DNA from 3 places in the Massilibacterium senegalense genome. Region 3 is predicted to be linked to each of the others. Evidence: riboswitches for the same ligand, from Rfam matches in the RefSeq annotation. Region 3 holds a riboswitch; each other region holds the start of a gene.
The links. Region 3 has a riboswitch for cobalamin ahead of BN1372_RS06355 (ribonucleoside-diphosphate reductase subunit alpha). Riboswitches for the same ligand answer to the same signal wherever they lie in the genome.
Positions count from the first base shown of each region.

Region 1: another riboswitch for cobalamin. It lies ahead of BN1372_RS10880 (hypothetical protein); the one in region 3 lies ahead of BN1372_RS06355 (ribonucleoside-diphosphate reductase subunit alpha).
Region 2: another riboswitch for cobalamin. It lies ahead of metE (5-methyltetrahydropteroyltriglutamate--homocysteine S-methyltransferase); the one in region 3 lies ahead of BN1372_RS06355 (ribonucleoside-diphosphate reductase subunit alpha).

Region 1 covers NZ_LN831786.1:1,508,515-1,519,400, forward strand. Annotated here, with positions in the region: gene BN1372_RS10840 (hypothetical protein) at 1-299, opposite strand, end outside; gene BN1372_RS10845 (sigma-70 family RNA polymerase sigma factor) at 299-856, opposite strand; gene BN1372_RS10850 (uracil/xanthine transporter) at 1,094-2,371, opposite strand; gene BN1372_RS10855 (SPFH domain-containing protein) at 2,504-3,457, opposite strand; gene BN1372_RS10860 (NfeD family protein) at 3,461-3,892, opposite strand; gene BN1372_RS10865 (ArsR/SmtB family transcription factor) at 4,142-4,426, shown strand; gene BN1372_RS10870 (permease) at 4,582-5,463, shown strand; gene BN1372_RS15700 (hypothetical protein) at 5,486-5,620, shown strand; gene BN1372_RS10875 (MFS transporter) at 5,744-6,937, shown strand; gene BN1372_RS10880 (hypothetical protein) at 6,975-7,217, opposite strand; cobalamin riboswitch at 7,248-7,439, opposite strand; gene BN1372_RS10885 (hypothetical protein) at 7,597-9,210, shown strand; gene BN1372_RS15250 (hypothetical protein) at 9,600-9,761, shown strand; gene BN1372_RS10890 (phosphate/phosphite/phosphonate ABC transporter substrate-binding protein) at 10,138-10,886, shown strand, end outside.
Region 2 covers NZ_LN831785.1:394,222-405,107, forward strand. Annotated here, with positions in the region: gene metE (5-methyltetrahydropteroyltriglutamate--homocysteine S-methyltransferase) at 1-1,595, opposite strand, end outside; cobalamin riboswitch at 1,732-1,924, opposite strand; gene BN1372_RS02760 (superoxide dismutase family protein) at 2,074-2,598, shown strand; gene BN1372_RS02765 (nitroreductase family protein) at 3,012-3,653, opposite strand; gene BN1372_RS02770 (putative bifunctional diguanylate cyclase/phosphodiesterase) at 3,650-5,374, opposite strand; gene BN1372_RS02775 (multicopper oxidase family protein) at 5,617-7,089, opposite strand; gene BN1372_RS02780 (sensor histidine kinase) at 7,170-8,240, opposite strand; gene BN1372_RS02785 (response regulator transcription factor) at 8,237-8,923, opposite strand; gene BN1372_RS02790 (hypothetical protein) at 9,078-9,533, opposite strand; gene BN1372_RS02795 (hypothetical protein) at 9,715-9,912, shown strand; gene BN1372_RS02800 (YknW family membrane protein) at 9,932-10,618, opposite strand.
Region 3 covers NZ_LN831786.1:584,741-595,626, forward strand. Annotated here, with positions in the region: gene BN1372_RS06355 (ribonucleoside-diphosphate reductase subunit alpha) at 1-1,451, opposite strand, end outside; cobalamin riboswitch at 1,568-1,745, opposite strand; gene BN1372_RS06360 (YveK family protein) at 2,005-2,685, shown strand; gene BN1372_RS06365 (CpsD/CapB family tyrosine-protein kinase) at 2,701-3,402, shown strand; gene BN1372_RS06370 (tyrosine-protein phosphatase) at 3,422-4,192, shown strand; partial or broken gene BN1372_RS15830 (transposase) at 4,294-4,767, opposite strand; gene BN1372_RS15835 (hypothetical protein) at 4,783-5,253, opposite strand; gene BN1372_RS15840 (transposase) at 5,228-5,452, opposite strand; gene BN1372_RS15845 (hypothetical protein) at 5,413-5,640, opposite strand; gene BN1372_RS06380 (hypothetical protein) at 5,939-6,337, shown strand; gene BN1372_RS06385 (response regulator) at 6,380-7,291, opposite strand; gene BN1372_RS06390 (sensor histidine kinase) at 7,288-8,559, opposite strand; gene BN1372_RS06395 (cation:dicarboxylate symporter family transporter) at 8,742-10,022, shown strand; gene BN1372_RS06400 (DUF4387 domain-containing protein) at 10,170-10,484, opposite strand; gene BN1372_RS06405 (acyclic terpene utilization AtuA family protein) at 10,462-10,886, opposite strand, start outside.

The DNA.
Region 1 (10,886 bases), 920 kb from region 3:
TCATACACTTCAAGTCCTTCATTAAATTCTCTATAATCTTTATCTGTAAATATCTTTAGTTCTTCTTTAGTACCAAAAATCGATTCAACAAGACTTGGTCCTGCAACCACACTTACTGGTAAAAGAATTGCAAAACAAATAACAATTGCTACAAAATGTCGTTTCATTCTCATTTTCTTATTTTTATTCCGAAAATAATTTCGATAAGAGTTTGCAATTAGACTATTTAATTCATCTGAAGGATGTATTTTTTCAGCCTCATCTTGAAGTTTTTGAGATAATCGCCGTTCAAAATCCATTAAACTTCACCTTCCTTTTCAACTTTGATTTGTACTATTTCTTTTCTTAATCTTTTTAAGCCATTATGTAATCTTGATTTAACGGTACCAACTGGTATGTTTAATATTCCGGAAATTTCCTCTAATGAAAACTCCTTAAAATAACGTAAAATAACCACTTCTCTCTGTTTATATGGCAACAATTGTAGTACTTCCATTAGTTCACTTTTTGTCTCTTTAGATAAAACAATTTCTTCAGTTACAACAAAACCTTCTTTAAAAAATAGCTTTGCTTTTTCGATAATTCGATTCTTCCTCCATGATTTTCTACGATGATTTTGTACTTGGTGCATAATTAAACCATTTAACCAAAAACGAAACGAACGTTCCTCATCAAAGTTTGATACCGATTTCCACATTTGGATATAAACTTCATGAACTACTTCATCAACATCTTTCTGATTTATTAGTAAAAATGAAACTGTTCTGTATACTTCTTGACTAGTTATTTTATAAATATAAGAAAAAGCTTCTTCGTCTCCTTCTTTCATTCTTCTAATCCAATGAGTTAATGCCATTCCTTCACCTCGATAAAAATCAAACTTCATGATTATATTCGCTCAATTAAAATAAAAGGTTCATTTTTTCATCAATAAAAATCATTATTACTACAATAAACCAAAAATAGGGACCGTCTCATCGATTCATTTTTCAGCTTAGAGACGGTCCCTCTTACTTGTTATAAAAGTTGATATATCAATGTTTCTTAATTCTAAAATTCCCCCTGCTTGTCCTTTTAAAACAGCTCTTATTTTTTAAAAAAAGTGTAATCGATTTTTTAATCGAATTGAATTTTCTATACATAAAGCAATTAAAATAGCCACAAGAAATCCACTTGATAATAAAGGTTGCATAAAAAACGGTAAAGATCCCCACATCGTTGGGTTCATCATCATGACTCCTACTCCACACATAATTGGAAAGGCGATGCGGTACACGACGGAAGTGGTAAGAGGTATTGTTTGCAATCCTTTTAGTCCCGTACCGAATAACTGTAAATAAGCCACAAATAAAACAGCATTTCCGATTGTCATTGGCATGCTTAATAAAAAGGCCGAAAAGCTCGGAATAAAGCCAATAAACATAAGCAACATTCCACCGATTAAAAATGGTTTTCGTTCGGTCATTTTTGTACTTTCTAAAAATCCAATAGAAGATGTAAACGGAGCAAAAGGGACAAGACCAAAAACTCCTGCTAACATCGTAAATCCACCGGTAATGATAAATGACATGCGATATCGTTTTTGCGCAACCGTCGTGCCATACAATTTTTCTGCTACTTCTATTGCGGCAAATGTATTAATTATATTTAATAATCCTGCAATCACAGTAACGATGACAATGCCCATAATCAAGGTAGGAGACCCTAATGGAAAGAAAACGGTTCCCCCTTCTAAGGAAATCCCCTCTTTCGTTTCTACTATTCGATAAAGCGTCCATCCAATCACTAATCCTATTAATAACGCAAAATTTTTAAGATTACCCATTCCTTTTGTATTTAACACTAAAATAAGCATAACGATAAATAAAGATAATAAGGCACTCCAAACAACGATATGCCCTTGGTTATTCGTTTCAAACATTCGTAAAAAAAATAACACACCAAGCTGAATACTTAACATTAATACATAAATATTTCGAACCATTGTCGTAAAAAATATGTGAAGCCATGTCGTTACGTTAAATATTCCTACCAACATCACTATTCCACCAACAATGATGACGCCTGTTGCTATACTTCCACCTACTTCTCGTAAATCAAAGCCCAGTGTGTGTAGGGTCGTTGCCATGCTAAGATAAAATCCCCACCAAAGTCCAGAATGTCCTTCCATTAAGGGGAATTGATGCCCAATCCATCCTTGTAAAACACTTGCAAGACCAGTCAAAATCAAAGAATATGTCATCATTGAAAAAATTGATTCTTGTGGCAACGAAAAAGCGACACCGATTGAAAGAGGAACGACAACGGTATTTGTAAAAATAAAAAAGAACCATTGTATACTTCCAAATGCTAGATACCATTTGTACCGCAAAGTTATCTCCTCCAACACCTACTGTCATTATTCTCTATTATTAGACATCGTTTTTATATTTCCTTCTTTTATCATATGATTACTTTATTTTTCAATAAAAAACATGCGGAGGAAGTATCCTCCGCATGTTCTTTATTGTTTTATCTCTTTTGGTTTTTCAGCTAAATCAGTCGCTTCTTTTAACGAGGCTACTAGTCCGGTTAAATCTTGAAGGTTAGATGGAATAATAAGTTTTGTTGCATTTCCATCGGCTACTTTCGCTAATGCTTCTAGACTTTGTAATGTTAAGTATCCTTTTTCAGGATCTGCTTCATTAATTAATCGAATCGCATCCGCATGTGCTTGTTGGACAATACGAATTGCTTCCGCTTCCCCTTCTGCTCTTCGAATGGCCGCTTCTCTATCTGCTTCTGCAGCAAGAATCATACTTTCCTTGTTCCCTTCTGCATCCAAAATAACACTTTCCTTATTCCCTTGTGCAATTAAAATTTGAGATGTTTTTCTACCTTCTGCTTGAAGAATTTCTTCCCGTTTTTCCCGCTCTGCTTTCATTTGTTTTTCCATTGCTTGAATAATTTGTTCTGGCGGGATAATATCTTTTAATTCCACACGATTAATTTTAATTCCCCATGGATTCGTCGCTTCATCCAAAACAGTGCGTAATTGTGTATTAATAGCATCACGACTTGTTAACGTTTGGTCTAATTCCATTGAACCGATAATATTACGTAATGTAGTTGCAGTTAAGTTTTCAATGGCCATTAACGGTCTTTCCACACCATATGTGTATAATTTAGGATCGGTAATTTGATAGTATACTACGGTGTTAATTTTCATCGTAACGTTATCACTAGTAATGACAGCTTGTGGTAAAAAATCTACTACTTGTTCTTTTAACGAAACTTTCGAAACAATTCGTTCAATAATCGGAATTTTAACATGTAATCCATTGCTCCACACTTGTTTAAATGAACCTAAGCGCTCAATCACATATGCCTGACTTTGAGGAACAATTCGAATGTTCCAAGCAAATAATAGTAAAATAGAAATTAAGACAATAATAAAAAAGAATAATCCTACTCCCATTGATTACGCCTCCTTCAATGTTTTCGTTCGTACATAAATAGTATTTCCTTCAATATGATCAATTATTACCCATTCTCCTACTGGAATCGTTTCTCCTCCTACGACTCTTGCATCGTAAACAACGCCATCTTTTTTTACTTCCCCGTCCCGATGTGGTGCAATTTCTTTTATTACTTCTACTTCCATGCCAACCCAAGCATCTATATTTGTTTTTTCCACTTTCTTTTGTAACACTTTTTTCGTAAACGGTTTTGTTACCAAAACTAGTATAAATGATACAACAATAAAGACGATCCACTGTACACTAATGGAATATCCTAAATATTCTACAATAAAAGCGACAATCGCTCCTATACTAAACCAAATAGAAATTAACGAGACAGTCATCAATTCAACGAGCAAAGAAAGAATAAAGATTCCTATCCACAGATACATATAAAACCTCCTCTCTTTATAATGAGTTATTCCCTGTTTTCCACAATAAGAACACCTTTATTAATAAATACGAAATAGAAGAAGAAATAGTTTCAACCAATTATTTACGTACCTTTTACCACCTTGTATTTGAAACCACGATATGTTTTTTTTCCTTAAGAAAATTGTGCTGTTGTTTATGAACTTATTATTATGGTATGCTTTTCTTACATCAATTTTTTTTGATATAAGGAAGGAGCAAGAAAAATTATGTACCAACCTTCTCTCTCTCTTACTGCTTGTCACCCTATTTTTAAAGCATTAGGTGACGAAAAACGGTTAGCTATTATTGATATCTTATCTCAAAAAGATAAGGTTTGTGTTTGTGAATTTATTCATTTATTTTCTTTATCACAATCTAAACTATCGTATCATCTGAAAATTTTATTAGATGCAAATTTAATTACAAAATCTCAACAAGGTACGTGGAATTATTATTCGCTTAATAAAGATGTATTAACGAGCGTCTTATCATCTAACCTGTTGAAAATGTAACTTTTCATTGACTTTATCAATCAATTTTTAATCCCTCATTAACGTGAAGCAAGATCCCCATTCAAAATAGGAAGGCGACACCTACAAACAGTTGTTGGGGAAACAGTGTATATAACTATGTGTAAGGGAAGATTTCTTTAAATTAGGGGGAAACAATGGATACTTTTTTAACCTTCAGTAAAACATTTTTAACACTTTTCATCGAACTGATTGGATTATTTATTTTTATTAGTTTTCTCGTAAGTTTTTTACAAAGAAAAGTAACGCCAGAAAAAATAGAACAAGTACTTCATCGTCCAAAACGGTGGCTAAGTTATGTATACGGAGCTTTATTTGGAGCATTAACGCCCTTTTGTTCTTGCTCTACCATTCCAATTTTAGCAGGACTTTTATCATCAAGGGCACCCTTTGGTCCATCTATTGCATATTTAATTGCTTCGCCGCTCCTTAATCCGGTTATCCTTATTTTGTTTATTAGTTTGATTGGAGTAAAATTTACAATCGTTTATTTTATTATGATGTTTTTCTTCGCCATTCTGACAGGATTCACTTGGGAAAAGCTAGGTTTTGAAAAAGAGGTAAAAAAAGTTCGAGTTCATCGTGGAGAAAAAGAAGAAAATACCGATCTTCCGAAATGGAAACTCGCTTTAGCTGATGCTTGGGGATTTTTTTATCCACTTTTACCATATATCTTACTAGGAGTCTTTATCGGGGCTGCTATTCATAACTTTATTCCGGAGAGTTTCATCATAAAATATGCTAGCGGGGAACATTGGTGGACAATTCCAATCGCTGCACTTATCGGGATTCCAATGTACATTCGTGTGGAAGCAATTATTCCTATTAGTAGTGCGCTTTTAACAAAAGGAATGGGAATTGGCTCTATTTTAGCTTTAATTGTTGGTGGTGCTGGTGCTAGTATTCCAGAAATGATTTTACTAAGTAAATTGTTCAAACGAAAACTTGTCTTCATTTTTATGGTTTCTGTTTTATTGATTGCCATTTTGAGCGGCCTTTTCGTGCAATACATGTTATAAGACTGTTAAAGGAGGTGACAAAATGGGTGAAAAAAAAGGATTAAAAGGTTTTTTCGGACAATTAAAACCAAAAAAAAAGGAATGCTGTTGTAACGTTGTCATCGAAGAAGTGAATGAAGAATCGAATAAATCCGAAGAAAAGAATAAAACTAAGTAAGTACAAAACCTATAGTTTTGAGAAACTATAGGTTTTATTTTGTCTTGACATCTGTATACTTTTCGTAAATATTTAAAAGAGTATGATTATGAAAATAAGGAGATGACTCATGTGACGAAAAAAATGGGGTCACAGCAACCGTTATCAACTAGGAAATTACTATCTATCGCCGGACTCGCTTGGTTGTTTGACGCAATGGATGTTGGGTTGTTATCATTTATTAACGCCGCATTAAAAGAAGATTGGAATTTAACACCAGAACAAATCGGATGGATTGGAAGTATTAATTCCATCGGGATGGCAGTCGGGGCATTTGCTTTCGGAGCAATGGCCGATAAAATCGGTCGTAAACATGTCTTTATCATTACATTATTACTCTTTTCATTAGCAAGTGGTTTTTCCGCTCTGAGTACAACGTTAGCAATCTTTTTAGTATTTCGCTTTTTAATTGGTGCTGGATTAGGTGGGGAGTTACCCGTTGCTTCTACTTATGTTAGTGAAAGTGTTCATCCAAAAAAACGTGGACAAGTTGTCGTACTTTTAGAAAGTTTCTGGGCATTAGGATGGATTGTGGCAGCGATTATTGCCTACTTTATTATTCCAACTTACGGCTGGCGGGTTGCTTTACTATTAACAGCGATTCCTGCTCTTTATGCTGTTGTCCTTCGATTAAAATTACCAGATACGATGCCAAAGCAACCAAAAACAGAAAAAATAAGCGTGTGGCAAAATGTAAAAAGTGTTTGGACAAAACCATATATCCAACGAACAACGATGTTATGGCTATTATGGTTTAGTGTTGTATTTTCCTACTATGGCATGTTTTTATGGCTTCCTTCTGTCATGGTGTTAAAAGGATTTGCGATGATTAAAAGTTTCCAATATGTCCTCATTATGACGCTTGCTCAACTACCAGGTTACTTTACTGCTGCTTGGTTTATTGAAAAATTCGGTCGTAAGTTTGTACTTGTAACATATTTGATTGGAACCGCAGTTAGTGCGTACTTTTTCGGAAATGCCGACACCTTAACGATGTTGATGACTTCTGGTATTTTGCTCTCCTTCTTTAACTTAGGTGCATGGGGTGCGATGTATGCTTACACACCTGAACAATATCCCGCACACATTCGCGGAACAGGTGCAGGAATGGCTGCTTCGTTCGGACGAATTGGCGGTATTTTCGGACCGCTCATGGTCGGTTATTTAGTAGCAGCAAACATGTCGATTGGATCGATTTTTAGTATTTTTGCTATTTCCATTTTTATCGGTGTTCTTGCTGTTTTATTCCTCGGAAAAGAAACAAAATATACAGGTTAACTAAAAAAGGCTATCTGCGGAAAGATAGCCTTTTGTTTTACCCAATCAATTCTTTGCGTACATTTTGAAATGCTTCATTTAACATACGAAGTCGCACTCGTTTAACCGCTTCATCCTCTACTTGTTCGATCAATAAACAAACAAGTTCATCTAATGAATACTGCAATGAAGCGCTTTTCGCATCAACAAAGCTATTCATCAAAATTTCGCGCAATTTACATTCAACTGTCATCACATCAACGCGTGTAGAATTGCGGCGAAAATCTTTGTGCATATGCATCGCCATACACCTCCTATACTCCGTAGGATTTTGGGTGTGTCGAGTTTGGCAGGTCTCCTGACTTGTGATCACTTCATTCATACTCCTTCCCATCACATAGTATGACAGTGGTTTTTTGTATGAATGATTACACTTACAGTGGCGGGACCGCGTCGGATTTGCACCGAACTTCCCTTTTAAAATTGTACGGTATGTACAATTACCAATCTCCACTTATCCAATTATGTTTAGTATATCACACAACATGTACTTCCTTGTGTATTTTTCTTTTTAAATTTTATACAAACTTTACAAATACTTAACCTTATACTTATATTTATTCCCTACAATGGATAAGGAAGTAATTGTTTAAAAGGCGGAAATATGGGAGGGATTGTGTATGAAAAAGAGCACACCATTTTTATTAAAAACGTTGCTCTCCATTGTTCTATTTTTTAGTCTTGCACCAGCATTGGTTGGCACAAATAACGCGAATGCCGAAGGTCCAACAGATCCGGTTCCTGAAATTTTCCCAGCAAATCCGAATGGAATGAATGTGTTGTTTGACAATTCACACGGTCAAACTGCTGGAGCTGCCGACTGGGTAATAGACGGGGCCTTTTCTGATTTTGCCAATGCCATTTCACAAGAAGGGTATTATGTAAAAGAACTGCGAAAAACAGTACCTTTTACATACGATGATTTAAAGGCATATGATGTATTTGTCATTCCTGAAGCAAATATTCCATTTAAAAAAACAGAACAAGATGCGATGCTTCAATTTGTTGAGAATGGCGGAAGTATCTTTTTTGTTTCCGATCATTACAATGCAGACCGGAATAAAAATCGCTGGGATTCTTCTGAAATAATGAATGGCTATCGAAGGGGAGCATTTGAAGATCCATCTAAAGGAATGAATACAGATGAGAAAATGTCGTTTGCAATGCAAGAATTAGAAAGCAAAGATTGGCTTTCCGAAAACTTTGGAATTAAGTTCCGTTACAATGCAATTGGAAATGTGAACGCTACACTGATTGCTCCCTCACAAGATACGTTTGGCATTACAGAAGGAGTTCAATCCGTCGCTATGCATGCAGGTTCTACATTAGCAATAACAGATTCATCTAAAGCAAAAGGAATTGTTTATGTACCAACTGGACTAACAAATGCAGATAAATGGAATTACTCAGTCGATCAAGGTGTATATTTCGGCGGGGGTATAGAAGAAGGACCGTATGCAGCCATTTCAAAATATGGAAAAGGAAAAGCAGCATTCATAGGTGATTCCTCACCCGTTGAAGATGCAACCCCAAAGTATGTACGAGAAGATACTGGTACTACCAAGAAAACATATGACGGCTTTAAAGAACAAGATGATGAAAAATTATTAGTGAACATAATCAATTGGCTAGCAAAAAAAGAAAACTATACCACTTTTGCAGAGACAGGTATTCCGCTCGATAATCCATCACCTCAACTAAAAATAGAAATACCAGCAAACTCTACAGAACCTCAAAAAGAACCATGGGCAGAACCTGAACCCGGTTATAAATGGTATGACTCCTTAACATTTAAAGCAGGTTCATACGGCTCAACAGTCACACAAGAGCAGAAACCCACTTACTCTTTTATTCACCAAGAAATACTACCAAACAGGCAAGAATTTAACATTAGATTACAAGTTCATAATCTTCTCCCAGGTCAAACAATTTCAGATTTAAGAATAGGTATTTATTTAGATGGTGGAACGCAAATTGCATCCTTCCAAAGAGAAGATGGAACATGGCCTACTTCCTACGGATACAGTGAACTATTTTCCGTAACCGCAGACTTATTTGGACAAGCAACAAAGGAATTAACCGTGCGGATAAAGCCAGGAACAGAGGGACAAGCAAATCTTCGTTTAAAACATAAAAAAACAAACATTCTGACCAATATAGTTACCATTGATAATGTAAATAGTGAACCGTTACCAGATGAAACACTAACTTTTCCTGAAACCATTTCCTTTTAGAAGCAAGAGAAGCACCAAAAGGGTCGTTAGTAACCATTGAAGGTGTCATCACATCACAACCAGGCTTATTTGGCGAAAAAGGTTTTTATATCCAAAATGAGACAGCAGGTATTTATGTTTTTCAACATGAGGACGGGTTTCATGTAGGTGATGTAGTAAAAATCACGGCACCTACTACCATATATAACAATGAAATAGAACTTACAGATATCATTTCACTTACTAAAACTGGGACAAAAGACCTTCTAGCACCTAAGGTTGTGAAAGAAGTGGATGAAAGCACTCTAGGACAATGAATAAAATTAGAAAATGTAACCATTGAAAATCTAGCTGAAATAGGAAACTTTTTTTAATTCGATGTAATCCATACGGATGGAATTAAAACGCGTGTGCGTGTGGATAGTCGAACAGTAATAATGGTCACGCAATTTCAAGAACAATTTAAAAGCGGAGATTCCATTCATATTTTTGGTATTGCCTCTTCATATAAAAACAACTTTCAACTTAAATTATTAACATTAGCGAATGGTGAAGCACAAGGATTAATATGAAATGATGGCACAGCTAAAAGTATTTCCTCTAGAGTTTCTTCTATTCAAGAGGAAAAAAGGAAAAAGTGCAACAGACAAAATTATCATCCTTACAAAAATATATAAAGAAGCATTCTGGAAAGAAAATCGCTGAGAAATATATATAATTATGGAATATAAGTAATTAAACAAATTATTGAAAGACCAAACTTCTATGAAAGAAAGTTTGGTCTTATTTTCAAAAAATACACTTTTCTCAGTTGTTATATAAACACAATTTTATATCATTTTTACAAAGTTTAATTATTTCATTACAATTTATTAACATTTTTTCAATATATATTTGTTAGAGTCATAGAAGAGTCATAAAAATTTTGTAGTGTAGGAGTTGGAGCTAATGATTAAAAAATTGTTAGGAGTCGGGATTTCGTTTGCCCTGGCTGCTAGTATGCTTGTCGGTTGCGGTAATTCAGAAGAAACAACTCAAAAGGCCAATGGCGAAACAAACAAGGCAGAAACTAGTTATGTACCGGAAGAATTAACAGTTCAATTCGTCCCTTCACAGAATGCGGATACACTGGAAGCGAAAGCAAAACCACTAGAAGAACTGTTAAGTAAAGAATTGGGTATCCCAGTAAAAGTAAGTGTATCAACAGACTATAATACAATTGTAGAAGCAATGGCTTCGAAAAAGGTGGATGTTGGATTTCTCCCTCCAACCGCATATGTACTAGCAAAGGAAAAAGGGGCAGCAGAAGTAATCCTTCAAGCACAACGTTTTGGAGTGAATGATGAAGATGGCACCCCTACAGAGGAATTAGTAGATTTCTATAAATCCATTTTTATTGTGAAAAAAGATTCTGGCATTGAAAAAATAGAAGATTTAAAAGGAAAGAAAATTGGTTATCAAAACGTTACCTCTTCCGCAGGATATGTTTGGCCAGCAGCTTCTTTAATGGAAAAAAGAATTGATCCGTTAAAAGATGTGGAACCAGTTACCCTAAAAGGGCATGACCAAGCGATTATTGCGCTTTTAAATGGGGAAATTGACGCTGCTGTAACATTCCAAGATGCACGTAATGTTGTAAAAGGTGACTATCCAAAAGTATTTGACGAAACAAAGATTATCGAATTCACTGAAAAAAT
Region 2 (10,886 bases), on a different contig from region 3:
GTCATCGGTTGAATAAAGTTCACATTTCCGTAAATGAGAGGAGGTTTTACGCAACGTGAGCCATACGATTGTACCCAACCATTTTTCGTAAATGCAAATCCTTCTAACTTTTCACCGAAAAATTCAACCATATCGGTTCGTTCAAATTCACCATGAACAAGTACATCTAATCCAATCTCTTCTTGGATATCGATCCATTCTTTGATTTTTTGCTTGATTACTTGTTCGTACTCCATGTCTCCTAATTCTCCGTTACGCCATTTTCTGCGAATACGTCGAATATCTGTCGTTTGTGGAAAGCTTCCGATTGTTGTCGTCGGAAGGAACGGTAATTGCCATTTTTCCTCTTGTGCGACGCGTCTTTCCTGGAATGGAAGACTTCTTTTTGTACGTATGTCTTCGGGCTTATCATCTACAGGTGTGCGCCATTCGGATGATGCTAATTGTGTGAAAATGTCTTGATTAGTTTGCATTATCGTTTCTTTATCACTTACGGCTGCTGTCATAAATTGTTTTATTTCTTGTAGTTCTTCAAGTTTTTCATCACCAAAAGCTAGTGCTTGTTTTAATAACGGATGAAGCGAATCTTCGTACTTTACACTTACAGGTACATGTTGCAAACTACAAGAAGGTTGAAGCCATTGCCGCTCACTAGGGACCATTGCTGATAATTTCTCCAACTTTACTTGTACAGAAAGCAAGTTTTCCTTCCAAATATTTCTACCGTCTATGATACCGACTCCAAGCACTTTATCCTTTGGAAATCCAAATTTCTCTACATTTTGCATGTTTTCTTCATACCCTGCGACAAAGTCTAATCCGATTCCTTGTACAGGTAAACCTATCACTGCTTCATAATGAGTAACCGCTTCGAAATACGTTTGCAACATAATCGAAAGATTCGGTAATTCTTGCGTTAATTCACGATAGATGCGTGCGACTAGTTTCATCTCATCGTCTGAAATACTCGTTACGAGCGATGGTTCATCGATTTGTACCCATTTTACTCCGGCTTCTTGTAGTTCTAATAAAAGCTGTTTATATGGTGAAAGGAGTGCTTTTGATAGATCTTCGAATTGATTTTGTTCATAACCTTTGGAGCATTTTAAAAATGTAAAAGGACCAAGCAAAACAGGTTTTCCTTCTATACCTACTTCTTCTTTTGCTTCAAGATACGCCTTTAACGGTTTATTTTCTGTCAAAGTCGGTATTTGACCTGACCATTCCGGCACGATGTAATGGTAATTAGTATTAAACCATTTCGTCATTTCGCTTGCTTGTGCTTCTTGATTGCCACGCGCTATCGCAAAGTATGTCGATAAAGATACTGCATTCCCTTGATACTGAAATCGATCCGGGACTAATCCAAACATAACCGCTGTATCTAACACATGATCATAAAATGTAAAATCACCAACTGGAATAATGTCAACTTGTTTTTCTTTTTGTTTTTGTAAGTGATAAAGACGAATGTCTTTCATTTGTTTTAGAAATTGCACTTCATTTATTTCGTTTGCCCAAAAGGACTCGAGCGTCTTTTTCCATTCTCGATAATCGCCGATGCGAGGATAACCAAGATTACTCGTTTGTACCACTATCTATACCCCTCCCATAAATCGTATTCCTCCCTAAAAATAAAAAAGGATATTTTTACCACGAAAAGTAGGCAAAAATATCCTGATTATTTACTCAATATTTTTAACACCTCCCTATCTCCCGTAGGTTTTCCAAACAGTGCTGTTAGAACAGGCAGGTATCCTGGCTTAGTGTCATCATCATAATCGGTCTTCCCAGTAAACAATACCAGTGACGTATAGATTATGACTCTTCTATTACAGTGGCGGGACCGCTCCGGATTTACACCGGATTCCCCTTTAAACTTTGAATCATGTCAATTCAAAGTACCTGTTCCCAACGATATTTGATTGTTGTAAAAGTTTTGTCAAACTTTAATAAAACTCTATCGGAAGAAAATAAGATTGTCAAGATTATTTTTTAAAAATTCTGAAATAACACCATTATATATTAGGTGCATATACTATGGGCATAAAGAAAATGGTAGGAGGAATGAAAATGTATATGTATTATCCTTACGTATCATCTATGCGTGCTTCACACTCTATTCATACTGGACAAAATCAAGCCTATGCTAAATTAATCACTAGCTCACTCGCACCTCATTTACAAGGCATTGTTCTTTTTTTCAATCATCCTTATGGAACAGAAGTGTATGTGGAAGTAACAGGTCTACCAAAGTATCAACCTGCTACAAAAAAGAGCCCCCAAATCGGTCCACATGGATTCCATATTCACGAACTTGGCGACTGCTCCATCGGGAACAAACAAGATCCTTTTCAAGCAGCAGGTGGGCACTGGAACCCGACCAAACAACCACATGGCAATCACGCTGGTGATTTCCCAGTATTATTTTCAAACAATGGGTATAGTCAAATGCGATTTTTTACAAATAAATTCAAAATAAACGATATTATCGGAAAATCGATTATTATTCATCAAGGCCCGGATGATTACAAAAGTCAGCCTGCTGGAAATGCTGGCAAGCGGTTAGCATGCGGTGTCATTCAACCACTTATGTAAGCGGGATTCTGCTTTTATATTTTTTAAAAAAGTGTAGACTTTAGATTATCTCCCTCTTCTTATTCTCTATTTTAATATAATATTTTACGAATAATCCAATCGATTGGATTTTCACACTTTCCCTCTTTTATTTTCTAGTCTATTTTTCACAAACAATCATACATAGCATTATCTTTTTACCTGTGTCTTTACTTACCTATTTCCGGTAAAATCCTTATCCACAATAGGAATAGTTTCACCCCTTACTATTAGATATAATTTATCAACTTTTCCACCTTATACCCTTTCACAAAAAAGATATACTAACAAAGGATTCATCCAGCAACTCTTTTAAAATATATGTAAATGGCATTTGTTTTATATCTTTACCAACTAACCTAAACAAAAGAAAGAGAAAACAAGAAGAGCTTTGTTCAAATATACTCTACTATCTCCTCTACTTTTTTCCGAGGAGGTCGTTTAAAACGATTATACCGTTCCGGTTGTTTGCCAATTGCAATCATCAAAACAGGAATAAATGGCTCTTCTATTTGAAATATTTTCCGAATCCCTTCTTCTTCGAATCCAATTATTGGTGCCGTATCCCATCCTTTATCCTTTGCCACTAACATGAATAACATTGCAGCTAAAGAAGCATTCCGAATCGCTTCATCTCTTTTAAAAGATTCACCACGACTCTCATACAATTGTTTCGATGATTGAATCCATTCTGCAAACGATTCTTCATCCATATACTGGCGGTGTTCCGCCATCGTTTCTTCTACATTTTCATATGCATTTGGATTCGAACATACTAGCGCTACAGCTGATGCCGTGACAGTTTTATGTTGGTCATATGAGACTTTTTTTACTTCTTCCCGTCGATTTCGACTGAGCATTACTTTATATGTTACGTGTTGAAGATTATAACAGGAAGGCGCATACCGTGCTAACTCAATAATCTCATTTATTTCTTCTTTGCTAATCGTTACACTGGCATCAAAATTGATGGCAGTACGTCGTTCATGTACTAAGCGAGCAAAATTAGTTATTTTAATGCTTCGAAAATTTTTCATGAACTCTCCTTCTCCTTTTCTTGTATAAAATGAAGCATTTTTTCCGCCTTTATCGGCTTCGAGTAAAGAAAACCTTGCATATAATCGCAACCCATTTTTTTTAGCAAATCTAGTTGTTCCTCTGTTTCCACACCTTCTACCAATACTAGCATTCCTAACGATTGGACTAACTGAACGATGGATTGTAACAATGCCTTTTCTTTCGTATCATCATTTTCATTGACCCCAATATCTTTAATAAAGTAACGGTCTACTTTAATTTTATGATAAATATCACTTTTTAAATGCGTCATGGAAGCATAACCTGTACCAAAATCATCCATTACAATTTTAAAGCCCATTCCTTTTAATGTTTCGATTTTTTGAGCAATTCCTTGCTGTTCTTCTAAACTAATGGATTCGGTAATTTCTAGTTCTATTCTCTTTGTGTCAATATTATTCTGTTCCGCCATATGTTCGATTTTAACAAGAAAGTCTTCATCGATTAATTGTGCAACAGAAATATTTACAGCAATGGTAATATCATTATAGCCCGCCTCTTCTAATTCCTTTTGAAAATGACATACCTTTCGAAATACACTATATCCTAGTTCTAAAATCATTCCTGTTTCTTCAGCGATAGGAATAAACTTATAAGGTGGAACCATCTTACCGTTATATTCCCATCTAGCTAGTGCTTCTAATCCAACAATTTTATTTTCTTTTAATGAAAATTGCGCTTGGTAATGTACATCAATTTCATCATAATCAATAGCTTTTTCCAATGCGTCTTCTAGATAATCTTGTTCTTCTCTTAATCGCTTTAATTCTTCTACGAAATGACCGACTTTATTTTTTCCATTCAATTTAGAGTGTTCTAGCGATACCATACCGCTAAACTCCAATTCCTCTAACGTTCTTCCGTTTTCGGGATACCGAACCACACCGAGAAAAATATCAACTTTTAAGCGGTGTCTTACATATTTAATCGGCTCTTCCGCCGCTTCTATTACTCTACGAATAACGTGTTGCTCCTCTAAAGTGTTTTCAATCATAACCGTAAATTCTGTACCGCTTATACGGAAGGCTTGAACGCCTTGGATTGCTGCTAGTCGATAAGCAAAACGTTTTAACATTTCATCTCCAACTGTAAAGCCGACAATATCATTTATTTTTCTTAAACCATCCACTTTGATACGAAGAAAACTAAATGGCGACGGGCTTTTTATTTTTTCTGATAAATAGTTAACATATGCCAACCGATTTCCCAATCTAGTCATTGGTTCTTTCAATTCTAGTTGTTTCATCTTCCCAACAAGCTCTGTTTTTGTTTTTTCTAAAAAAAAGATTTCAAAAAAATCTTTAATTAGTTGATAAGCCTCTTCTAGCTTCCATGCTTTTTCTTTACGTACAAAACGAATAAATCCAATCCATTTTTCCTCATCAAAATAACTATATATTCTTGCAAATTCATTCATTTCAATATTTTGCTCTTCAATATAATAGTTATTTTTTAACTGTGCTTCCCAATCACTTAATTCTGTAACTTTTACTTTCTGTAAAAGTAATCCTTCTTCATGATGAAGATTGTAAACGATAAATTGATCTTCTTCTACTATTCCTATTGTTATTTCAATGATCGATAGTGTATGTAAAAATTGGTTCATATAAGAATCTAATGAATCTTTTTTAAATTGATGATTCGCCACTATAATATCCATAATTGGATCGATAGATTTCAATCATTTCACCTTCTTTTAAAAAATATCCTGGTAAAATAGTATTAAATATTATTTATTACTTGTTAGATTCCCTAGAAATCATACTATACTACACATTAATAGATAGAAAAATTATATTTTAACCATTTTAAAGAAAAATATCCCATTAATACAGTTTTTAAAACCTATTAATAAGATAGATAACGGTTAATTGATTGCCTAATGTTAAAAAAAAAGAACCAAATAGTAAAGGTAGTCCTTTACTATTTGGTTACTTCAATTTGCCCCATCATTCCATTGTCTTCGTGTTCTAATATGTGACAATGAAACATGTAAATTCCCTCTTCTTCAAACCGAACAGCAATTCTAACTCGGTCGTTCGGTTGAACAGCGATTGTATCCTTCCAACCTTGCTCACTTTCTGGTGGTTCTTCACCGTTAATCGAAAGTACCCTAAATTGCGTGCCGTGAATATGGAAAGGATGTATCATTCCTCCCATATGATGTGGTTGATTATAAATCTCCCATATTTCCTCTTCGCCAACTTTTTGTGTAAAATCAATTCGATTCGGATCAAATTGTTTTTGATTAATCGTCACCATACGACCCATCCCAGCTAACGTCACTTTTTTTGTCACTTCCTTATTCGGAAATGTCTCTTTTTCTACCGTATTTAATTGTGTTGGAAGATCAGGTGTTTTTTTAGGAGAACCTTTTATTTTGATTGGTAATACGACAGCTCCATCTTCGTTTAATAGATTCACCGTATCCCCATCTCTATAGCTACTAAAGTCCACTACTACTTCTGTTCTTTCAGAAGGCGATAAAAAAATAGAAGAGCGATCTATTGGTTGATTTAACAACCCACCATCTGAGGCAATTTGTTGAAAATGACGTTTGTCACTTAATGTAAGGCGATAATTTCTTAAATTAGAACCATTTAAAAAGCGAAACCGAATTTTTTCTGGTTTTACTTCTACATAAGGATTGACTGTACCGTTGATTAATAATGTATTCCCAACCGTACCATCTTCGTTTTTCACAGCAGAATAATCTAATTGATGATCCGAAGTAAAATAACGATCTTGCAAAATGATTGGATAATCATTTACGCCGTAATCTCTTGGAAGTGCCAATTTCTTCTCTTTATCGTCTTCAATCATCAGCAAACCAGCTAATCCTTTATACACTTGCTCGCCAGTTTTATGCATCGGATGAGGGTGAAACCATAACGTTGTCGCGCCTTGGTTTACGCGAAAAGAAATATCTTTTTCTTCTTGCGGTCGTATTACTTCATGCGGTCCACCGTCACCTTTTCCAGGCAAAATTAATCCATGCCAATGAAATGTTGTATCTTCTCTTAATTCATTAATGGTTTTAATATGCACCTGTTGGCCTTTTTTTACTTTAATCACTGGTCCTAAAAAAGTACCGTTATAGCCGTATGTTTTTGTTTTCGTTCCTTCTAAAATCGATGTTTCTCCTTCTTGCGCTCTAACGGTATAATACACATCATTCCCTTCCACTTTATCACTTTTTAACACACGGGGAACTTTTAATACGTTCGTACCAGTTGAATCGTGTAATCGAAACCTTTCCTTATACATAACTTCGTGAGGATTTTCGATTTCTTCTTGATTATTTGGTCGTTCCTTTACTTGTAAAGACGGATTAGAACATGCACTAACCAAAAAAAGTACAGATAACAAAGCAAAGCCTACTCGTTTCTTTTTCATTCACTTTCCACTCCTTTTACTAAAAGAAGTGTAGCAAGGAAATGTGAAGAAGTGATGAAGAAACACGTAACAAACTACCTTTATGTACGTGGAAAAATAACGTGAATATTGGTACCAGACTTCCCGTCACTTTCTGCATAAATTTCCCCTTCATGTGCTTCTACTAAACGTTTGACGATGGCTAAGCCGATTCCACTTCCTCCTGTCGTTCGACTTCTCGATTGATCTTCTCTATATAAACGATCAAATATTTTCTCGAGGGATTCTTTTTGTATCCCTTTCCCGGTATCTGCAATTGTTACATTGCAAGTAGTAGCAGTTTCCGTTGCCAATACACGTACCGTCCCACCAGCCTCTGTATATTTTAAAGCATTCATCATAATGTTCATGAAAATTTGCATACACCTCGTTGAATCTCCCATAATGATAGGATTTGATTCAATTTGGTTTACTAATGTTACCTTCTTTTTTCGGTACTCTGTTTCTAACAAATTAATAGTTTGTTGGATAACTTGCGCAAGAGACACTTCTTCCTTTTTTAGCGAAAACTCTGGTGTATCTAGTGAATTTAATAATTCTAAGTCTTTGACTAGTCCAATCAACCTCTCTACTTCCTCTGTACAACTATGAATACGATCGTATGTTGGTTGCCAGATCCCATCTTCTAATGCTTCCAGATGACTTTTCAACGTCGCCAAAGGATTTCGTAATTCATGAGCAACATCTTTCGTCATTTCCTGCCTTTTTTGTTCTAATGATTGAAGCTGTTGCGAAAGGTTATTTAAAGAAGTTGCAAGGTCACCTAGTTCATCGTTTCGATGAATGCCTATTTTCACATCTCGTGCACCATGTGCCATTTGATGTGCAACATCTTTCATATCGAGCAATGGTTTAATAATAAGATTGGCAAGTAACGTACTAATAATACTAATCACGATCATCGTCACAATTACAATCCAAATAATCGATTCCAAAATCGCTTGTTCAACATGAAAGACTAACGAATCAGGTATTTGATATTTCGCTACTTCTTCACTAAACATTTGAAAATGAACATGCCCTTTGTACACGATAATTGCACTAACAAAAAACAACAAAGTGGTGGAGAATAAAATAAAAAATAACGCAATTTTCTTTTTTAATCCGCTCATCTTTTTCCCTCACCAAATTTATATCCAATCCCATAAACGGTTTCGATATATTCTATCGAATCATCCAATTGTGCAATCTTTTTCCGAATATTTTTAACGTGTTGATCAATCACTCGAACATCGCCTTCAAAATCAAATCCCATCACTCGTTCTACTAACTCGTCTCTTGAAAAAACTCGATTCGGATATTTGACTAACAAGACAAACAATGCGTATTCTTTCGGCGTAAAATCAATTCGTACTTGATGCACGTACACTTCTTTTGCATTAGAATAGATTGTAATATTTCCAGTAGTAATCGTTTCTGATAACAATAATTGATCGTTCGTTCGACGTAAAATCACTTTCACCCTCATCACTACTTCTTTTGGGCTAAATGGTTTTTCAATATAATCATCCGCTCCAATCGAAAGACCATGCAACTTATCAGCTTCTGTTACTTTTGCCGTTAACATCAAAATCGGGGTCGAGTAATGCAGCCGAATACGTTGACACAATTCCTCCCCTGACGTATCTGGTAACATTAAATCAAGAATGATTACATCAATCGTTTCGCGTGCTAATATGTGCATAGCTTCTTTCCCATTTGTAGCTTGAAAAACAACAAAACCACTAGCTAAAAAGTACGATTCTAACACTTCCCTAATTTTCTGCTCATCATCTATTAACAAAATGTTATTCATTCGTTTCACAATACCCTCTTCTCTTTTTTTATGAAGTAATCATCCATTTTCTCCATCATACGATAAGAAGATTATGATGAGCAAAAAGTTTCTTAGTCGTATCGTTATGTAAAAAGAAAAAGAAGCGCTTACCGCTCCTCTTCTTTTCCCACAATTAACGTCTTGTCGCATACCAACCAGCTTGATGTCGATTAGGTGTACCGCCACCGCCAGAAAAAGCAAAAAATGTTCCAGCCATCGCATTCACCCGTGATTGACCACCAAAATCCCTTCCAAAAAAGACAACACCACTAAACGTTTGCGTTGCTTGTGGATTATTCGGATCAATGATACGAATAAAGGAAATTTGTTGCGTTGATTGGTCAAAAAAGCCGTGCATCTGATTGCCAAAAACTGTACCAGAAAAACGTCCCGCCCGGTCCATCCTTGTAATAGCTAATGTTCCAATAAAATCATTTGCATTTATGTTCCATGTTCTAGGAAGCGTGTTCGGTGTAAAAGCCCGGTCTTCCTCTTCTTCTTGCTGGCGGTATTCTTCTACAGGCGCAACGTACCCATACGGATAAACATAAGGATAGGGTAAAACAGGTTGAACAAATTCTCCACTCACAATAATTCCCCCTTGCATCTTATTAGAACGTGATATCGCTATTATCTTATGGGCTAAAATAGTCTTCGTACATTGTCCATTTTATTTTCATTAAAAAAATACAGGAATGGTTGATTTATGTTGGAAGAAGATATAAAATAAGAATATATGTTCTCATTTTATAAAAAGAAGGTGTGTCTACATGGCGTATGCACAAAAAGATATCAAAGACTATATTTATGAAGTAGCTGTAGAAATAGCAAGTTCTCTCGGAACGAAACCGTCCGTTATCTGGAATTCCAAATCTTTTCAACAACAACTTACTACTGTCGTTACTAAACAAATCGCCACACTGGAGCGAGAGCGACAAGACTATAAAAAAACAAGCACTACCTATTAAGAGTGCTTGTTCACCGTTTTTATTCCACAGGCATTGTATTCGCTAAGCCTGCAAAAGTTGCAGAAAAACCGCCGATTAACGAAACAATAAGGAAAATAATTAAAATAATGATAACTGTTTGCTTTTTGCTTAATCCGCCAACTATTTGAAAACCCATGCCTAACACAATTAAACTCCAAATGTTAAAAAATTCAACATTCGATAAAAATCCACTTAAAAAAGTCGTTGAATCAAATAACGCACCTAAACTAGTGTAACTTGTTACTTCACCTTTAAGAACAAACATTAAAATAGAGTTAATGATTAAACCGAGAACCGAAATAATCGATACATGGACCATCATCGAAAAAATATGTTTAAACGATGTATCATTTCCAACAATCATAAAACATAATTTATATACCCCTGCTGCAATTAAAAAACCGATAGGTGTAACTAATAAACCACCAATTACCGCAGCACCGATGGTCATACCTTGTATCACCTTTAATTTTTCTCCCGATAATCCAAGCTCTCCCATGTTTGGTGTTATTGCATATGCCTGTAAACCTGCAAAAATAGCGGTTAACACACTAACTAAAATTAACGCTAAGATAAAGGTAGGTCGCTCTTTCATCCGTGTAAATTGTTCCGCAGGGTTCGTAATCATTCCAAACAATGATGGCTTAGCTGTTTGAGTTGGATTATTTTGCACTGTTTCTTCCACTTTCATCACTCCATTTCTTATTTTTTTATGTTTTAAGTATAAAAAGAGGGTTATTTATTAGACGTTTGAGTCTTCGTCTTGGTTCCTTTTTTAACTCTAATGATTATTTAGAAATATTTATTTTCACATGTGAAAAATTTTCCAAAATAACACTAAGTTTTTTTAATGCACTAACTATTTTATTAAAGAAATAGAATAAGTATTAGATTTTTGTGATTTTTCATTGTTTTAATATAATCTCATGATGAACAGAGTAAATATTTCTATC
Region 3 (10,886 bases):
TCTAAAATTCGTTTTAAATCTTCTTCTGTTTCTACTTTCCCAAGGTTAATAGAGGATAAGTTACAAACAACAAAATCACCTGGTTTTGTTTTTGTCACAATGACACCATCTTCTAATGTTTCCGAAATAAATTCTGTTGCACGCATATTTTGCATAATTTCTGTACATAGGTTAGAACAATAAATCATGCCTTCATGTTTATTTGGATTTAATCGGTTAACGGTGTCACGATAAAAGATGAAAGGTGTACCTGTTTCAAAGGCACTTTTCATAATCATTTTCATAATGTCGATAGCAGGGATTTCTTTTTTTCGTAATCGTTCATTTTCCACACAGGCTAAATAACGATTTGTAAATGTTTTTTCTTCGTCATCATCGTAACAATCTTCTAAACGAAAGCCCATTTCTTGTTCTACTTCATATGGGTCAAATAAATACCAATTTTCTCGTTGGATCACTTTTTCCATAAAGATGTCTGGAATACATACACCAGGAAAAATATCGTGAGCTTTTAAACGATCATCGCCATTATTTGTCTTTAATTGTAAAAATTCTAAAATATCATAATGCCAAATATCGCAATAGATTGCAACAGCACCTTTGCGCATTCCTAATTGATCGACGGCAACGGCTGTATTGTTATAGTTACGAATCCAAGGAATAATCCCAGCGCTTACTCCCTTAAATCCACGAATACTAGAGCCACGAGCACGTAATTTTCCTACATAAATTCCCATGCCTCCACCATACTTGGAAACTTGAGCAAAAGACTGGTCGGTATGATAAATGTTCCACAAACTATCTTCAGCTGTGTCAATAAAACAGCTAGAAAGTTGATGAAAAGGACGACCAGCATGAGCAAGTGTTGGAGTTGCGACGGTAATTTCCAGTTTTGATAACACATCATAAAATTGTTTTGCCCAGTACACGTTGTCCTTTTCTTTAGAAGCTAAATGCATGGCAATCGTCATGAAACGATGTTGAGGCAATTCCCTTAGTTTTCCTTCAAAATCACGAACGAGATAACGTTTTGTGAATAAAGAAAGTCCACTGTAGCGGAACAGCAGATCCCGTTCTGGATTTATGTAAGAACCAAGTTCGTCGATTGCAACCTCTGTATATGCTTCTAATAAGTAATCTCCATACAATCCCTTTTGAACTAACGAGGATACATGATTAAAAAAGTTGTCATAAGGGGAGGAAGTAGAATATTGGGCATAAAGTGCTTGTAGCAAGATTCGGGAACTAACCCATTCCCATTCGGTTTCTTCCATCGTTGTTTTTTCAACAGCTGTGCGAATCATTAGTTGTAATATTTCTTTTTCTGTTAAGGAAGGAGTTATTTGTATATTTACTTCTTCTATAAATTTTTCTTTGTTTAAAGACGGAAAGTCATGGAATGCAAAATGTAAAAATTCATTCAAATTATGATCTGTGAAAAAATGTGTCATTTTTTTCAACCTTTCTATGGTATAATGAAAAAAGCTCAATTCCATTTGGAATTGAGCATAAAACGACAAAAAAACAGTATAGAATCTTTGCCGTTTTATCGCTTAACTCCCGAAGGATAAAACTGTTTAGATTGGTAGGTCTCCTGGCTTAGCTTCATCCAAATTTGAACCCTTCCCGTTTTAAAACAGTGGATTGTTCAAACTGTCAGCTATACAGTTGCGGGGACAGCTCCAGCTTTTCACTGAATTCCCTTTTAAACTCACTAAATGAGTGCCAATACTAAATATAGGTATAATATTTATGGGTAATGACTATATATAGTGATACTTCATTTGATTTCATTTTATAGAACTTTTTTTCATATTGCAAGTCTGAAAAAAATAAAATGCGGATTTCTAATGGATGATTTAGAAATATCTTTTCTTAATGTAAAAAATATGTTATGAATATACTAGTGCAAAATGTTTATTACCTTTTATTATTTTTTGAAAATGAAAGGTTTATTTACTTTATATATTGAAAAATAGAAAGAAACGTATAGGAGAGAAGGTAATGGAAGAAACTATTAGTTTGAAAGAAATTTTTGAAACGTTAAAAGAACGATTTCAATTAATTGTTTTTATTACGTTATTTGCAGTATTAGTAACGGGTGTAGTTACATACTTTTTTATCACACCTGTATATCAAGCTTCCACACAAATTTTAATTAATCAATCGCAAGATTCAAATCAACCGACATTAGATGTGAACCAAGTAAGAACAAATGTAGAATTAATTAATACATATAGTGTTATTATAAAAAGTCCTACGATTTTAGATAAGGTGAATAAGGAACTAGGATTAAATATGACATCGGATGAATTAGGAGCACAATTAGAAGTAACAAGCGAACAAAATTCACAAGTAGTAAATGTAGTAGTTAATGATACTGATCCCGAAAGAGCAGCATTAATTGCAAACACGGTAGCGGAAACATTTAAAAATGAAATTTCAAACATTATGAATGTGAATAATGTAAATATTTTATCAAAAGCCAAAGCCGGAGAAGATCCTTCACCAGTGAAGCCTAAACCGTTATTAAATATGGCAATTGGCTTAGTAGTTGGATTAATGTTAGCAATAGGATTAGCATTTTTATTAGAGTATTTAGATAATACAATTAAAACTGAAGATGATATTATGAAAAATTTAGAAGCGCCCGTTTTAGGGGTTATTGCAAAAATGGATAATTAAAAGGATGAATAGTGAATGAAACGAAAAGAAAAATCAACATACATAAAAAAATCTAGACAATTAATTACACAAGTCGAACCGAAATCACCGATTTCGGAACAATATCGAGCTATTCGAACAAGTATTGATTACTCATCAGTGGACGAAGCGATTCAAACAATAATGATTACATCTGTGAATCCATCAGAAGGAAAATCAACAACGATTGCAAATCTAGCGATTGTATTTGCACAACAAGGAAAAAAAGTTTTGTTAATTGATACAGACTTACGTAAACCAACAGTGCACTATACGTTCAAAGTTAGTAACTCTAGTGGAATTGTGCAAGTGTTAACCAAACAACTAACAAAAGAGGATGCAATTCGGGAAACAGAGATTCCTAATTTATACGTTTTACCTAGTGGACCAATTCCACCAAATCCAGCAGAATTATTAAGTTCTGTGACGATGGAAAAATTCGTAGAACATTTAAAAGAAGAGTTTGATATGATTTTTTTCGATACCCCTCCGTTGTTAGCTGTTGCAGATGCGCAAATTTTAGCTAACATTTGTGATGCTACAGCACTTGTAGTAGCAAGTGGGTCTACTGAAATAGAGGGTGCGATGAAAGCAAAAGAAGTATTAAAAAATTCATCTGGTAAATTTTTAGGTGTCATTTTAAACCGTAAAGAAATGAAATCAGGCGAATATTATTACTATTACGGAAGTAAAAAATAATAGAAAGTAGGAATTATCAATGATAGATATCCATTGTCATATTTTATATGGGATTGACGATGGGGCACAGACGAAAGAAGAAACACTAGCGATGTTAAAACAAGCAATCGAGGAAGGAGTTCATACAATTGTTGCAACTCCGCATTACGATCGCCATTTCTCAAATCGTCGTCAAGAAATCATACCATTTGTGAAAGAAGTAAATGAATGGATAGAGGAACAAGGCTTATCGATTCAAGTTGTACCTGGACAAGAAATTCGTATTTTTGCTGATTTAATGGCTGAATTAGAAAAAGAAACAGGCGATTTGTTGACATATGTGAATGGACTAAAGTATGCATTAATAGAATTTCCACATCATGATGTACCAGATTATGCAGAAAGTATTTTATACGAATTAATGATTAAAGGTATTACGCCGATTATTGCTCATCCAGAACGAAATAAAAAAATTATTGAGAATCCTGACATTTTGTTTGAGTTTATTCAAATTGGTGCACTTTCTCAAGTCACTACAACAAGTGTGACGGGAGGTTTTGGTCGCAAAATCCAAAAGTTCTCCATTGACTTGTTGCAGCATAATTTAGCTCATTTTTTAGCTTCTGACGCGCATAATTTGACAACTAGACCATTTAATATTCAACAAGCAATCGCACATGTAGATAAACATTGTGGGAAACAAAAAACGATGGAATTGTATGAAAATGCTGAAAAAATGGTGAACGGGCAAGAAGTTTCAGTATTACGTAGTTCTAAAATTAAACGAAAAAAAATATTAGGCATTTTCTAAAAATGAGGCTGGGACATAACGAGCTTCAAAAAATGCAAAAAGTGAAATTGAGCTCACTCCATTTCACTTTTAGCTATTTTTTATATGAATCTTTATATCTTTTAGTTAATGGACGTGAATTTCCGCATATTCACGGCCATTAATGCAAGGCCCATTTCATTTTCAACCTTCGATTTTCCTCGGACAGAAAATCGAGTAAAACGCAAATTAGCCTTCAAGAATCCAAAAACTGGTTCTATGTCAATCTTACGTTGACGATAAATAGCCCCTGTTTTTTTTCTGAAAGCTGCGCTCTCACATATTCTTTTTGTTGTTCCCATTTTTCATTCACCATTAATTTTCTTCTTTTATTTTACATACATGTTATAAGTGATTAAAGGTTCCCGTTTACGATTTGAAAGGATATCATCATCATTTTGTTCACTACCGTATCCTTCATCTGCGACGATATGCTTTGATAATTCGAAATAATGTTGTTCGATTTCATCTAAAAATGGAATGAGTGTGCGTGTATCCGTTGGATCCGAAAAAATACTATAGGCAAGTGCGTACTGACCTTCAGTTGCGACTTTGATATTATAACCAGGCTTTCATTGACCATTTTTCATATAATCATCTTTCATTCGCATAAACGTTGCATCATGATCGGTCTTGGAATAGCTATTACGCACGCCGAAAATTTCAAAGTCTCGTTCATATTTCTGTTTACGTACGGTATAGCCCACTAATTGTTTGTAAGCTTGTTTTGGAAACTTTCGTTCCCTTCTTAGCGCTTTTCGTTCTGTCACATCTGACGATGTTTCAATTTTTTGATTATACTCAGAAACAACTTTATCCACTTTTTGAACCATTTGAGAGAGTTCTTCTATTGATAATTGTTTTTTATTTTCTCGTTCGATTTCTGGTATGATTTCTTTCTCAAGAAGTTCATCGTATAGCTGGTTCGACTTTTCGATTAAACTGTTGTGATATTTTTCAATTGCTTTCTTCCAAACAAATGTAAATTTATTCGTATTCGCTTCAATCTTTGTGCCATCAATAAAAATCGCTTCTTGTTCCATCAATTTTTCTTGTACCAAGCTGGCAGCGAAATTGAACGAAACACTGGCGAATTAATTCTTTTACTTCAGGATGAACACGAAAACGGTTAATGGTGCGATAGCTTGGTTCATAACCTTGAGCTAGCCACATCATACGAAGAATGTCTTTTAAAAGTGCTTCTATTTTACGCCCTGAAAAAACAGATTGCGTATAGCACATAAGATAATTTTTAACATCATGCGTCGATGATAAGCAGGACAACCCGTATTTCGAAGAAATGGTTCGATTGCTTCTTCCGGAATACTTTCAACTAAATGATGGATGGGGAAGGCAATATCATTATTTTGAAGTTTTACTTCTATATTTAAAGGAAAAATTAATTGATTCATGTTATAATTTTTAAACAAAAGAACACTTCTTTCTGTTTGAATTTTTGTCTGGTAACTTAATTTTATCAGAAAGTGTCCTTTTTTTGATAAAAAAATAAAGTCAGTGAAATTTTTACTCAACGTAAAATTTCACTGGCTTTTTCAGTTCAGAGGAGTGTTTTGTCCCAGCCTCATTTTTTTCAACTAAAAATGCACGAAAAAATTTGACGAAATGTTGAACTATGAATTTTATGTTACATCTTTCACAAAATGCATGCATTTTTGCTAAAACCATGTATGATAATAATTAATAAAAACTAGTGAAGTGGTGAAGCAAATGCAAAAGTTTCAACAATTTCATCCTGTATTAAAAAAACGTATTGAAAAAATAGAAAAGAAAATAGAAAAACAATTAACGCAATATTTTTTTAAATATATATCCCCAGTCCAAAGTCATGGATATGAAATGATTCTTACATTAGTGCGTGATTATGGTGATTTTACACCGGGAAGTAAAGAAAGTGATCCATTTACCAAAAACTACCGTTCGAGAGTGTGGATTGCAATTGGATCCGCAGAAGATACCGATGTTCAAAAACAAATGTATATTCCGATTTATGAATGTAAAAAACATTTATTTTCTTTGATAGGCATTTTGTATGAAGAAAATATGGAGAAGCTAGAAACAGAATGTACAGCATTTATCCAACAGTTTTTAGTAGAACATGCATCTTAAAAAAAGACGAGTTGTCTCATTTATGGGACAACTCGTCTTTTTTTATTCAATTAAATGTTTTGCTTCGATATAAAGGACTTGAATAAATTTTTTGATATTTACTCGATATTGGAGGTGTTCTGTTTTTCCTTGGAGTTCTAACATTTTTTTACGAACTTCAGGAAAATCAAAAAATTTTGATGCATATGCTTCAAACTTAGGATTTAAAAAATCTGTAAGTCCGAGTGATGCAACATGAGATAATCCTTGATAAACAGCCCGCCTTATGCGCTGTTCACTTGCCTTTCTTTCTTTTTGTAGTTCACTTTCGGTTGCTTGAATTGGGAGGTGTAATGTTGCTAGATCATCGTATAATTGTTTTAATGTTGGGAAGGTGAAATGATATTGGGACGATTGTTCTTGTTCATATAAAATTTCTAATATATCTAATAAGTCTTTACTTCCGCTTTCGGCAATCATACCTAAATCTGATAATAAATAGTTACCTGCTTTTAAAAGCTGCTTACTGGATTCTTTTGGATAAGACGGCTCTTTTGTTTTTGTAATTAAGTTTAACGATTCTTGAATGCCTAGTAATGATTTTTCAAGGAGCATTCGTTCCTTGACCTTTTTTAAAACCCCGGTAATTTCTAGACGATTTAACGGTTTAGTAATATAATACTCAATTCCGAGTACATAGGCTTTTCCAATCAATTCTTTTGTTTCTACTTGAGAAATCATCACGAATTTTCCATTAAAATGAGGAATTAATCGTTTTATTGTTTCTAGGCCATCTTGAATAGGCATTAAAAGATCCATTAATACAATATCAACTTTTTTTAGTGTTAAAAAATCACTATCCACCATGGAACCGTCTTCTGCTTCCCCAACTACTTCACCTAAGTCTTCTTCTTCGATTATTTCAATCAACATAGCGCGAATAGCGGGATCATCATCTATGATAAAGTACCTCAAATTGTGTCCTCCTTTTTAAATGATGTAATCGGCATAGAAATGGTAAAAATGGTATTTCTTAATTCAGGATTCGATTGAAAGGAGATAGACCCATTTAGTTCTTCGACCAACAATTGTACAAAAGACAATCCGATGCCTGTTGAGGCGTTCCCTTCTTTATCATATTTTGTAGTAAAGCCATGTTCAAAGATAAGGTTTTGTCGCTTTTTAGAAATCCCTGGTCCATTATCATACACATTAAAAACGATTGTATCTTCTGTTTGTTTGATGATGATTGAAACCGCTCCTTCTTTTTCAATCGATTCTACGGAATTTGCTACGAGATTATTTAGTAAAGAAAGGATAGTAAAGGGATAATACCGTTCTTTTATCGGTTCTACATATTTTTCAAATTGAATGTTTTTATGTAGCATTTGTGCGTAATGATGATTGGCACGAATAATCATTTGGATAATATCTTCTAACGTATAATATTCCTCTGTTTTTTCTTTCATCATTAATTTTGATAGACTGGCATACAATCGTTGGTTATCTTTTTTGATTTCATGTACTAATCCAGCAAGCTTCAAAGCTTGTTGATATAAAAGGGTAGGAAGTTGCTCCTCTTTTAATTTCTGGTAAAATTCGTACGCTAACTTTGTCGTAACTTCTGTATTTTTCATTGTTTTTTTTAATTGTATGGTGTCTTCATATAAAGAAGAAATAAGAAGCATCATTTGATTATTCCGTTTTTCTTCATTTTCTTTTTCTAGACGAATTTCTCGGATAATGACCATATTATAAAAACCGAGCATAAAAAAGCTACGAATAAATGCAATGATAAATAACTGTTCCATCGATAATATATCAATCGTTTTGTCTACTCCAGCATATCGAACAATCATTTCGCTAACGCTAGCAAGTACCTCTGTCAATGTACCAAATAAACCGATAAACAGCGGACGATTATAAAATGATGAAATGTTTAATAACGAATAAAACAATGAAAAAACGACGTAATAAAAAAAAGCAGGATAGTGGAGCATAAAGGCGTTTTCTATAGAAGAAGAAAACAAGGTTACTTCTAGTACCATCCGGAAAAGGACGATAAATCCCCCTGTTAAAAAGCCTGAAAGAATGGGAGAAATCGTTTTAATTCGTAGTAAAAAGCAAAAGAATACGACTGTGCCAAGGCTAACACGAAACGAATCAGAAAAAGGATAAAATTTTAATTCGCTCACAATGGCAACCGTTATAATCATAATCATTAACAACTTTTTATCATTCATCGATATCGCCCCTGTACCCATACATTCTATTTAGTAATTTACCAAAAGGGTAAAATTTCTCTCTTTTTTTTAAAAAATTAATAATCATCTGTTAGTTTTTGTAGTTTTGTGTAGGGATGCGCTTACACTATAACTACGAAACAACATTCTATACCATTATAGACTAGAAAGGGTGTGTGGGGATGCGAAAATTTCGTATTAGTCTTGCATGGCAAATTGTCATCGGACTTATTCTCGGTATTATAGTAGGGGCTATTTTTTACGGGAATCCAAAAGTAGAAGTTTTTCTTCAACCGCTTGGTGATATTTTTATTCGACTCATTAAAATGATTGTTGTGCCGATTGTTATTTCTACATTAATTGTCGGAATTGCAAATGTAGGAGATATGAAGCAACTCGGTAAATTAGGTGGAAAAACTATTTTATACTTCGAAATTATTACGACATTTGCGATTATTCTAGGTTTAGTCATTGCAAATATTGTTCAACCAGGTGCAGATGTTGATAAAGATCAATTGCAAAAAACAGACATTCAAAGCTATGTGAAAACTGCTGAGGACCAAGAACAAAAAGGAATTATGGATACTTTTATTCATATTGTACCAACGAACTTCTTTCAATCTGTTGCAGAAGGCGACATGCTTGCAATTATTTTCTTTTCCGTTTTCTTCGGATTAGGAGTTGCGTCTATTGGTGAAAAAGGTCGCCCTATTATTACATTTCTTGAAGGGGTTTCCTCTGCAATGTTTTGGGTGACTAATCAAATTATGAAATTTGCCCCGATTGGTGTGTTTGGGCTGATCGGAGTAACGATATCAAAATTTGGTATAAGTTCATTAATTCCTTTAGGGAAATTAGTGATAACAGTTTACGGGGCGATGATTTTTTTCATTATTGTTGTATTAGGTGTAGTTGCTAAGATATGTAAGACAAGCATTTTTACAATGATGACAATTTTAAAAGATGAAATAATTTTGGCATATTCTACAGCTAGTTCGGAAACTGTTTTACCAAAAATCATGGAAAAAATGGAGCGCTTCGGTGTTCCGAAATCCATTACTTCTTTTGTCGTTCCAACGGGATACTCATTTAATCTTGATGGTTCTACACTGTATCAAGCAATAGCAGCATTATTTATTGCTCAAATGTATGGGATTGAAATGTCCATTACATCACAAATAACATTAATTCTCGTATTAATGGTCACAGCAAAAGGGATTGCTGGTGTACCCGGTGTGTCGTTTGTTGTATTATTAGCAACGCTTGGAGCTGTCGGTATTCCACTTGAAGGCCTAGCATTTATTGCAGGAGTAGACCGTATTTTGGATATGGCTAGAACCGTTGTGAACGTGATGGGGAACTCACTTGCAACAGTCGTCATGGCAAAATGGGAAGGCCAGTTCGATACAGAGAAAGCAGAAAAGTATGTGGCAGAATTAAAGGAGAATAGAGTAGTGGCATAACAGAAAAAATTCTCTTTACCAAATGGTAAAGAGAATTTTTTCTGTTATATCTTTCTTATCCTGTATGAACAGTAGGAAGTCTTACACTTCAACTCGCTAGGTATTATCCTAATGATCACAGGGTATCCCCACTGGTGGAAGGTTTCTTTATATTTCAATAGTAAGTAATGGAGGGTAGGCTTGTGCCCCGTAAACATCTCGTTCTCCGGGACTTCCGGATGGGAGTTGTCGTTTTGTTGTAATTTTAATCGCCATTGCTTGATCGAAGAAAACGATATGTAAAATATCTTCTTCTGTCATACCTAAAAGAGGAGCGATATTTTTGTTCGTAAAAAAATTGGTTCTTTTTACATACTCGTACTGTTCGATTTCCTCAAACATAATATCATAAGTGACTTCAAAGGGACCTGCATTTTTACTACGAATGACTTTCGCTAAATCACTCAATTTCTGTTTTTTCATCTATACCAATCCTTTCGAAAAATATTGGAAACATTGTTTCTTTTTCATCTAGTGTAATTAAGTGATAGATGGAAAACTCAAATGTTTTTCCACCCGAAAATTCTGGTGGAGAGAATGGTAATGCTAAATTTCCAGAAGTCGAAATTCGATTAGGATAATCGAAATGCATTAAGACGGAACGGAAATATGCCATAATACTATCTGCTAACTCCTGGGTTTCAGCCGTTACCTCAGCAACAATGCCAATTTCTTTAGAAACGGTTCTATCAAATTCACGACTTCCTAATACTCCGTCTAATCCATATGTTTTAATAAATAAAGTAGCTTTTTGTTCCTTTACAGCAGGGAAATACTGTTTGATTTCTCGTTTTGTTTCTTCTATGATGGCATCATATTGTGCGA